Regions from separate parts of the Comamonas sp. GB3 AK4-5 genome, predicted to be linked through region 1. Evidence: predicted binding sites of a transcription regulator. Region 1 holds the regulator's gene; each other region holds the start of a gene.
What was found. The regulator FNR, encoded in region 1, switches genes on or off when oxygen is low (the NO sensors DNR and NnrR bind a similar motif). The targets are predictions, from matches to a motif close to TTGATNNNNATCAA.
Positions count from the first base shown of each region.

Region 2: the regulator FNR is predicted to act here: its motif matches at 1,878-1,891, upstream of ACA027_RS04565 (DUF3079 domain-containing protein).
Region 3: the regulator FNR is predicted to act here: its motif matches at 1,617-1,630, upstream of ACA027_RS02575 (PHA/PHB synthase family protein).

Region 1 is NZ_CP166730.1:3,323,932-3,327,210, reverse strand. It holds gene ACA027_RS15060 (DUF349 domain-containing protein) at 1-433, shown strand, start outside; gene ACA027_RS15055 (hypothetical protein) at 564-818, shown strand; gene fnr (fumarate/nitrate reduction transcriptional regulator Fnr) at 908-1,630, opposite strand; gene hemN (oxygen-independent coproporphyrinogen III oxidase) at 1,852-3,234, shown strand; gene ACA027_RS15040 (sulfite exporter TauE/SafE family protein) at 3,238-3,279, shown strand, end outside.
Region 2 is NZ_CP166730.1:1,039,855-1,043,133, reverse strand. It holds gene ACA027_RS04570 (aspartate ammonia-lyase) at 379-1,779, shown strand; gene ACA027_RS04565 (DUF3079 domain-containing protein) at 1,983-2,213, shown strand; gene ACA027_RS04560 (fimbrial protein) at 2,583-3,065, opposite strand.
Region 3 is NZ_CP166730.1:579,526-582,804, reverse strand. It holds gene ACA027_RS02580 (GMC family oxidoreductase) at 1-1,501, shown strand, start outside; gene ACA027_RS02575 (PHA/PHB synthase family protein) at 1,723-3,279, shown strand, end outside.

The DNA.
Region 1 (3,279 bases):
ACAGCGCGAAGCCATGGACCACGCCCAGTTTGCGCTGCGCAAGCTGACGGCCCAGGCCCACGGTGAAGCCTTGACCCAACTGATGGATGCCTGGGGCCAGCGCGATGCGGCTTTGCTGCCCGCTGCCCAAGAGCTGGGCAAGCTCAGCAATGCGACGCGCAACAGCTGGCAGGCTGCTGTGTCGGGTGCTGCCCAGGGCGATGCTGCCCAGTCGCTGCTGCGCCTGGAAATGGCGGCCGATGTTCCCACGCCGGCCGACCAACTGTCTGCCCGCCGCGCTCTGCAGCTGCAGCTGCTGACCAACCGCAAGGCCGCTGACCCCCGCACCACCTGGGAGCAGGATGTGGCCGCCGTGCTGGCCGCTGCCCGCAGTGACAGCGATGCCCAGCGTCTGCAAAGCGCGCTCAAGGCCTTGCTGCGTGGCAGCAAATAAGGTCGTTTAGACGCTGACCTTCAAAAGCCTGCAGCAATGCAGGCTTTTTTTATGTTTAGGGTATCTGCTAGAGCGCCCGCGCCCAGCTTGGGGACAATGGCAGTGCGTATCCCTCAACAAGGAGAGTCCCATGCTGTTGCGTCGCTGGATGTGGATTGTTTGGCCGGCCTTTCTGGCCGCCGGGGTGATGGAGATGTTGGTCTTCGCCTTTGTCGATCCACTGGATCTGCCTCGGTTCTCAGCCTGTGCCGAGACGTCGCGCTTGGGTGTCTGTACCGCCGCTTTCTTTGTGTTCTGGGGCATCACCATCATGGCTTCGGCGATGACCTGTTTGCTGGCGCTTTCGCCCCGGGAGATCAACGACGCGGCGTCCGCATCCGCCTGATGTGGTGCAGATGCCACCATGAAAAAAAGCCTCCGTACGGAGGCTTTTTCAATAGGGCGCGCACGGCATCAGCTGCCGTGGGCTGTGGATCATGCGCACTCGTGCTGGCTGTTGACGATGCGCTTGAGGCCTTCGGTGTCGAGGATGCGCACATGGCGCTGCTTGACTTCGACCAGGCCTTCTTCGACGAACTTGGAGAAGGTGCGGCTGACGGTTTCCAGCTTCAACCCCAGGTAGCTGCCGATTTCTTCGCGCGTCATGCGCAGCACCAGCTCGGACGAGGAAAAGCCGCGGGCATGCAGGCGCTGCACCAGGTTCAGCACAAAGGCGGCCAGGCGCTCCTCTGCGCGCATGCTGCCGAGCAGCAGCATCACGCCATGCTCGCGCACGATTTCGCGGCTCATCACCTTGTGCACATGGGACTGCAGTGCCGTGACTTCGCGTGAGAGATCTTCCAGGCGATCGAAAGGCATCACGCAGACTTCGGCGTCTTCCAGTGCCACGGCATCACAGGTGTGGTGGTCGTGCACGATGCCATCCAGGCCAATGATCTCGCCTGCCATTTGGAAGCCGGTGACTTGATCGCGGCCATCTTCCGTGGCCACGCAGGTCTTGAAGAAGCCGGTACGGATGGCATAGAGCGAGGTGAAGGCCTCGCCATTGCGAAACAGGGTGCTTCCACGCTTTACTTTGCGGCGGGTCGCCACAATTTCATCAATACGTTGCAGCTGCTGCTCATTGAGGCCGCTGGGCATGCACAGTTCGCGCAGGTTGCAATTGGAGCAGGTAACTTTGATGGGGGGGGGGGTCATGGTAATGACGCCTTGGGATCCCGCGGAACGGGCCATCGGACGTAATGCTGAAGGATTATCGGAATGTGGGGCGAGGGGGATCGAAGCAGAAAAGTGGAGGGAAGGCTCGAATGATTTGAATCAAATTGTCGCAGGTGTAGTTTGCTTGTATCTTGATGAGTGTCAAGTGTGACATTTCTTGCTTGGGGCACAGTGCAGCCAGCACACAAGGAATTCACACAATGACTGCTGTAACGCCAGAGCTACTTCGTCGGTATGACGTGCCTGGGCCCCGTTATACCTCCTATCCCACAGCTGACCGATTTATCGAAGCCTTTGGCCCTGGAGATTACGAGTTGGCCTTGCAGCAACGCAAACTCAACTCGGCCGCCAAGGCGCTGCCCATGTCGCTGTACGTGCATGTGCCGTTTTGCGCATCGCTGTGCTACTACTGCGCTTGCAACAAGATCATCACCAAGCACCATGAGCGTGCGCACACCTATCTGCAGTACCTGGAAAAAGAGGTGGCTTTGCAGGTGGCGCATTGCGGTGAGGGGCAGGCCGTCAGCCAGCTGCACATTGGCGGCGGAACGCCTACGTTCTTGTCTGACAGCGAGTTGTCGCAACTGATGACGATGCTTCGAGCGAAATTTTCCTTCGAGGCCGTAGGGGAATACTCGATCGAGATCGACCCGCGCACGGTGACACGCGAGCGCCTGCTGCATCTGGCGCGCCTGGGCTTTAACCGCCTGAGCTTTGGTGTGCAGGATTTCGATCCCGATGTGCAAAAAGCCGTGCACCGTGAGCAGCCTGCCGAGCAGGTGTTCGAGCTGGTGCAGGCCGCACGCGACATCGGCTTTCAATCGATCAATGTGGACCTGATCTATGGGTTGCCACGCCAGACGGCCGAGTCTTTTGACCGGACGCTGGAGCAGGTGGCTGCCTTGCGCCCTGATCGCATTGCGCTGTATGCCTATGCCCATCTGCCCGAGCGCTTCAAGCCGCAGCGCCGCATCGTGACGGAAGAGCTGCCGCAAGCCGGTGACAAGCTGTCCATGCTGTCGCGGTCCATTGATGCCTTTATGCAGGCCGGCTATGTCTATGTGGGCATGGACCACTTTGCGCTGCCGGACGATGCCTTGGCCATCGCCAAGCGCCAGGGGCGGCTGCACCGCAACTTTCAGGGCTACAGCACGCAGCCGGATTGCGATCTGATCGCGCTGGGTGTGTCGGCCATCGGCCGCGTGGGTGTGACGTACAGCCAGAACGCCAAGACGCTGGAGGAGTACTACGACTTCCTCGACCAGGGGCAACTGCCCGTGGTGCGCGGTCTGGCACTGAGCCGCGATGATCTGGTGCGCCGCGCTGTCATCATGGCGCTGATGTGCCAGGGCGAGGTGCTGTTCGAGCCCATGAGCCAAGCCTGGCTGCTGAATTTCGAGAGCTACTTTGCCAATGAGCTGGAGCTGCTGGAGCCGCAGGCAGAACAAGGTCTGGTGGAGATTCGCAGCGACGGTGTGCGCGTGACCTCCAAGGGCTGGTTCTTTGTGCGCGGAGTGGCCATGGTGTTTGACCGACATTTGCAGGCTGGCAAGACCCGGGCACGGTTTTCCCGGATCATCTAGCCCATGTGGCTATCGTTGTTGGGGACGGCATTTTTCATGGGGCTC
Region 2 (3,279 bases), 2.3 Mb from region 1:
CCACAAGACCACCAAGGCCATGCGAAAGCACAGCGCTGCCGCCAGATCGCCCCATGGGCACAAAAGCCGCCCAAACCCCTTCCGCTTTTCCCCTCCAAAGCCGCAAAGCCTTGCGCCATGCGGCTGAGCGCGGCTTTCTGCAACGTCAAACTCAGACACAATATCGCACCAAAATAGTGCGACACTGCGAACGATATGCAGCAAAATTTGGCTTCTCATTTGTTTTGAGCATAATTCAGCCCAACGGCCCGGCTTGGATACGCACCGTTTTGGTGCCTGCAAATCGGGCTTTGCCACGTCTGGACCCCGCATCCCGCGTGGCCCCCGGCCCCAGCCGCCGGGTCTGCCCCTTTTTCTTTTTTCAGCCAATTGCTCACCATGCGCCAAGAAAGCGACTTTTTAGGTTCCAAGGACATCCCCGACCACGCCTACTGGGGGGTTCACTCCGCCCGTGCGGTGGAGAACTTTCCCATCACCGGCCACAGCGTGGCACAGATGCCCCAGCTGATCCGCGCCTACGCCTTTGTGAAAAAGGCTGCCGCCCACGCCAACCTGGCCATGGGCGCCATCAACGCCCAGCAGACCGAGGCCATCTCCAAGGCCTGCGACGACCTAGCCGCTGGCCAGTTGCATGAGCAGTTTGTGGTGGACGTGATCCAGGGCGGCGCCGGCACCTCGACCAATATGAACGCCAACGAGGTGATCGCCAACCGTGCGCTGGAGCATCTGGGTCTGGCCAAGGGTCGCTATGACGTGATCCACCCCAACGACCATGTCAACGCTTCCCAGTCCACCAACGACTCCTACCCCACGGCCGTCAAGCTGGCCACCTGGTTTGGCATTCAGGAGCTGCTGGCCGCATTGGCAGCACTGCGTGGCGCCTTCCAGGAAAAGGCCACGGAATTCAAGGATGTACTCAAAATCGGCCGCACCCAGCTGCAGGACGCCGTGCCCATGACCCTGGGTCAGGAGTTCACCGCCTTTGTCTCCATGATTGCCGATGACGAGAAGCGCCTGCGCGAATCTGCCGTGCTGATGTGCGACATCAATATGGGCGGCACTGCCATCGGCACCGGCCTGAACGCCCCCGTGGGCTATGTCGACGTGGTCGTGCCCAAGCTGGCGGAATTCTCGGGCGTGCCCGTGGTCAAGGCCGCCGACATGATCGCCGCCACCTGCGATACCGGCGCGTTTGCCGACATCTCCGGCATTTTGAAGCGCATCGCCGTCAAGCTCTCCAAGATCAGCAACGACCTGCGCTTGCTGTCTTCCGGCCCCCAGGCCGGTGTGGGCGACATCCAGCTGCCTGCACGCCAGGCCGGCTCGTCCATCATGCCCGGCAAGGTCAACCCGGTGATCCCGGAAGTGATGAACCAGGTTTGCTTTGAAGTGATCGGCAACGACGTGGCCATCACCATGGCTGCCGAAGGCGGTCAGCTGCAGCTCAACGCCTTTGAGCCACTGATGGCCTGGGCCCTGCACAAAAGCCTGCACCACCTGGCCCATGCCTGCAAGACGCTGCAAGTCAACTGCGTGGAAGGCATCGTCGCCAACCAGCGCGTGCTGGACGAGCGCATCGCCAGCTCAGTGACCTTGGTGACCGCGCTGAACCCGCTGATTGGTTACGAGAAGTCCGCCCAGATCGCCAAGGCCGCCATCGCCAGCGGCAAGTCCATCGGCGCGGTCGCCGAAGAGCTGGGCGTGATGAGCCAGGCCCAGCTGCAACAACTGCTGGTGGCCGACAAGCTGACCATGCCTGGCGCACTGAGCGCAAGCTAAAAGGCGGCTCACACACCCTGCACACTCCATCCTGCGGCCACTTGCAGAATGGAGTCCACCAAGCGCCCGAACTGCCCCGCAGCTCGGGCGCTTTGTTTTTGATGCAGGCCAAGCCAGGACGGAATGCACGCCACGACCCAGACAGCCCCTTCCTGCACTGCCGCATACTGACTGGGCATACCTCCCATGCAACGAGCGACACCATGGCCAAGAAATTCCCTGCAGTCCCAGCCCATCCAGAGCGCCTGTGCTGGGGCTGCGACCTGTACTGCCCCGCCACCGACCTGCGCTGCGGCAACGGCTCCGACCGCACACCCCACCCCAGCGAGCTGTGGGGCGACGATTGGCAGACCATGGACGGCACCCAGCCCCCAGGCAACCCGGAGCCCACGGAGCGCTCTCCACTCAAATCCCCCTCTTGCGCGCATCTATAAAGCAAAACCCGCTACTTATTCAGTAGCGGGTCTATAGCGGCATCCTGACTGGGCATAGAAAATAGGAAAACGCATTTAAATGCTTGTGGCTTGCGGTATCTATGCACAAATCGGATTATGAAATTCCGAAAAGACATTGACCATAAATATCAAACGGGTGAGTTTTTACAACTCATCAACACCTTTCGATATCAGGTATGAATTGAAAAAATTTTAAAACCCATTGAATCCAAAAATAAAAATATCAACCTTTGAAAATAATTTACTGAATAATATTTTATTTTCAAAAAATAGAGGCAAGCAATAAATATTGCTTGCCTTGTATACAACCTTGGCAACAGCTTAATACTCCACCAAGGTCAACCTGCGTTACTCGTAGGACAGGGTGTAGGCCACCAGAGCACTCGCCGTGCCAGCCTTGGCATCCGAAGTTGCCTTACCAGCTTGCAGGGTGTAGTAGGCCTTCAGCGGAATGCTGATGTTGCTGCCCGAGGTCGCCCCCAGGGTCACCGTATCTCCCTGGCTGAAGTCCAGGATATCGCTGCCGTTCATCAGCATGATCTGCACACCCTGTGCCGTTCCATTCACCCCAACGCCCTTGCCCACCACCCTGGAAGGCTTCAACGAGAGCGAAACCTTGGTGCCCTGGGTGCACTCGACGTTCAGATCGATGTTCTTGGCAATGGTGCTCAGCTTGCCGGCAGAAATCGCCGGATTGGCTTCCGTGCCCAAGGTCTCAGCCGAGTGCGGCCCCATGGACACGAGCATGTCTGCACCCGAAGAGGTTGCACCGCCGCTGCTCACCTGGCAGGCATCCACGGTGATGCTGCCCTCAAAAGAAATCGCACCCATAGCACCCACTGCGGGAGCTGCTTGAACGCCAGCTGCAAAAAAGACGGCAAGGATAGCCAGGCTGACAAATGATTTTTTCATGGTCGAACTTCTCTTTCACTAAATGGATTGAAAAACTTTTTCAATCCAGTGCCAAAGCCCTAAAAGGCTTACAAAGATGTGCTCTTGTGAAACACAGCTTCTGCGTAGACACAGACAGATACTAATCTAAGAA
Region 3 (3,279 bases), 2.3 Mb from region 1:
GGAGGCCGGGCCGCCTGACAACAGTCCGCTGCTGCACTGTCCGGCTGGTTTGGCCCTGCTGCCCAAGACGCAGCAGTTCAATTGGCGCTTTCAAACCACGCCACAGCCGGGTCTGAACGGGCGCCGTGGCTACCAGCCGCGGGGCAAGGTGCTGGGGGGCTCCAGCGCCATCAACGCCATGATCTACATCCGTGGCCGGCCTTCGGACTTTGACTTCTGGGAGGCCGAAGGCAATCCCGGCTGGGGCTGGAGCGATGTGCTGCCGTATTTTCTGCAGGCGGAAAGCAACAGCCGGGGCGCGGACCTGTGGCATGGCGACCAGGGCCCGCTGGCGGTCAACGATCTGCAGCAGCCCGACCCACTGAGCCTGCATTTTGTCCAGGCCGCCATCGAGGCCGGCCATGCACGCAATGCCGATTTCAACGGTCACAGTCTCGAAGGCGTGGGCCTGTACCAGGTGTTCCAGCGCGACGGTGCCCGCCGCAGTGCCTACCAGGCCTATGTGGCACCGCACCGGGGGCGGCCCAATCTGGAGGTGCGTACCGGCAGCCAGGTGTTGCGCATCATGTTGGACCAGGACCGCCGCGCCTGTGGTGTGGAGCTGTTGAGTGCGGGCCGGCGCGAGACGTTGCACTGCCGTCGCGAGGTGCTGCTGTGTGCCGGCGCGCTACAGTCTCCGCAGCTGCTGATGCTGTCTGGCATTGGCCCTGGGGCGCATTTGCAGGATATGGGCCTGCCGGTGCTCCATGACCTGCCAGGGGTGGGCGGCAATCTGCACGACCATCCCGATGTGACCGTGGTCCACAGCCTGCCGGGGTCGGCCTTGGGTGTGGGCGTGTCGCTGGCCGGGCTGGGGCGCATCGCCAAAGGGGTGTGGGAATGGCAGCAGCGGCGCAGCGGCATGCTGACCAGCAATCTGGCGGAGGCGGGCGGCTTTATCCGCAGCAGCCCCGGCGAGCCCGAGGCCGATTTGCAGCTGCACTTTCTGCCGGGCAAACAGGCCGACCATGGGCGGGGCAATGTCTGGGGCCATGGCTTTACCGGCCATGTCTGTGTGCTGCAACCGCAAAGCCGGGGCCTGCTGCGCCTGGCCAGCCCGGACCCCTTGGCAGCCCCCCTGATCGACCCGCAATTCCTCTCCCACCCGGACGATGCGGCCCGCCTGGTGCGGGGTGTGCAGCGGGTGCGGGAGATTCTGTCCCAGCCTGCGCTGGCCCAATGGGGAGGGCGGGAGCAGCCCGATCTGGCGCAGTTGCACACCGAGGACGCGCTGGAGCATTGGGTGCGCGAGCGGGCCGACACCATCTACCACCCCGTGGGCAGCTGCCGCATGGGCGTCGGCGCGCAGGATGTGGTGGACAGCCAGCTGCGTGTGCATGGGGTGCAGGGGCTGCGGGTGGTGGACGCCTCGGTCATGCCGCGCATCACCAGCGGCAATACCCAGGCACCGACAGTGATGATTGCCGAGCGCGCCGCTGCCTTGCTGCGCGGCGCGGACTGAAATTTTCACCAATGTGAGCGCTGGCTGTTGCTTGGGCGCTTGTGGTGAATATGTTGCATGCTGCGTTGCAGCAATTCGGACAAAGATGAGGCGCCACGCCGGCTTGCCGGCAGATTTGACTTGCATCAAGCCTGGTGTGGATGTGCTTGGTTTTCTCAGGGTTTTTGCCGAGAATGTACTGAGTGCATCCATTTGTAACCCCTATTGATAAAGGTCATTCCATGGAGAACACCACGCCTGCGACGCCGGCACCCGATCCCACCAAGCTGCTGGATGACCAGGTGCAATCCATGCTCAGCCGCGCCAATATGGGGCTGTCGCCAATTGCGCTGAGCCTGGCCGCTGCAGACTGGGCCATGCACCTGGCCTGCTCGCCCGGCAAGCAAATGGCTCTGGCACAAAAGGCGGCCGAGCTGTCGCGCCAAGCCGTGCAGCGCAGCCTGCACGCTGCCGACCCGGAGGCCACCGAGAAAGACTCCCGCTTCAAGGACCCAGCCTGGACGCAGTGGCCCTATGCCGCGCTGAAGGAAGGTTTCAAGGCCAGCGACAGCTGGTGGCGTGAGGCGGCCAAGGTGGACGGCATGACCCGCCACCACCGCCATATGGTGGACTTCTTTGCCCGCCAGTTCCTGGATGCCATGTCGCCCTCGAACTGGGCGGCCACCAACCCCGAAGTGCTGGCCAAGGCGCGTGAAACCCAGGGCGAAAGCCTGCGCAAGGGCTTCCAGCATTTCAGCCAGGACCTGCATGCACTGGCCAATGCCAAGGCCGACACCCCCAGCGAAGCGCTGGAGCCCCTGGAATTTGCCGTGGGCAAGGATGTGGCCTGCACGCCGGGCAAGGTGGTGTTCCGCAACCACCTGATCGAAATCATCCAGTACCTGCCGACCACGGCCAAGGTCCAGCCAGAGCCCGTGCTCATCGTGCCCTCGTGCATCATGAAGTACTACATCCTGGACCTGTCGCCCAAGAACTCCATGGTCAAGTACCTGGTGGAGCAGGGCCACACGGTGTGCATCATTTCCTGGCGCAACCCCGATGCCTCGGACCGTGACCTGAAGATGCAGGACTACCTGTCCAGCGGCGTGCTGGCAGCTATGGAGGCCGTCAAGGCCAGCACCGGCGCAGCGCGCATCCACACCGTGGGCTATTGCCTGGGCGGCACCTTCCTGGCGATTGCCGCCGCCACCCTGGGTCGCCTGGCGCGCAAAAAGGCCGATGCCTGGACGGCCAAGGAAAAAGCCCTGGTGCCTGCCAACCTGCCGGAGCTGGCTTCCGTCATCTTGCTGGCGGCGCAAACCGACTTCTCCGAACCTGGCGAGTTGGGCGTGTTCATCGATGACGAACAGCTCGAAGGCCTGCGCCGTTCCATGGCCAAGAAGGGCTATCTGTCCGGCCGCCAGATGGGGGGCTCCTTCCAGTTTCTGGCGTCCAAGGACCTGGTCTGGTCGCGCAACACCAGCCGCTACCTGCTGGGCGAGGAAGACAGCAGCTTCGACCTGATGAGCTGGAATGCCGACCAGACCCGCCTGCCCGCGCGCATGCACAGCGAATACCTGAGCTCGCTGTTCCTGAACAACGCCCTGGCCAACGGCCAGTACCGTTTTGCCGGCGCCACCGTGGCACTGATGGACATCAGCGCGCCCATGATGGTGGTGGGCACCACGCGCGACCATGTCTCGCCCTGGAAGTCGGTCTACAAAATCCACCTCCAGACCGACACGCACGTGACCTTTGTGCTGGCAGCCGGTGGTCATAACGCTGGTATCGTCTCCGAA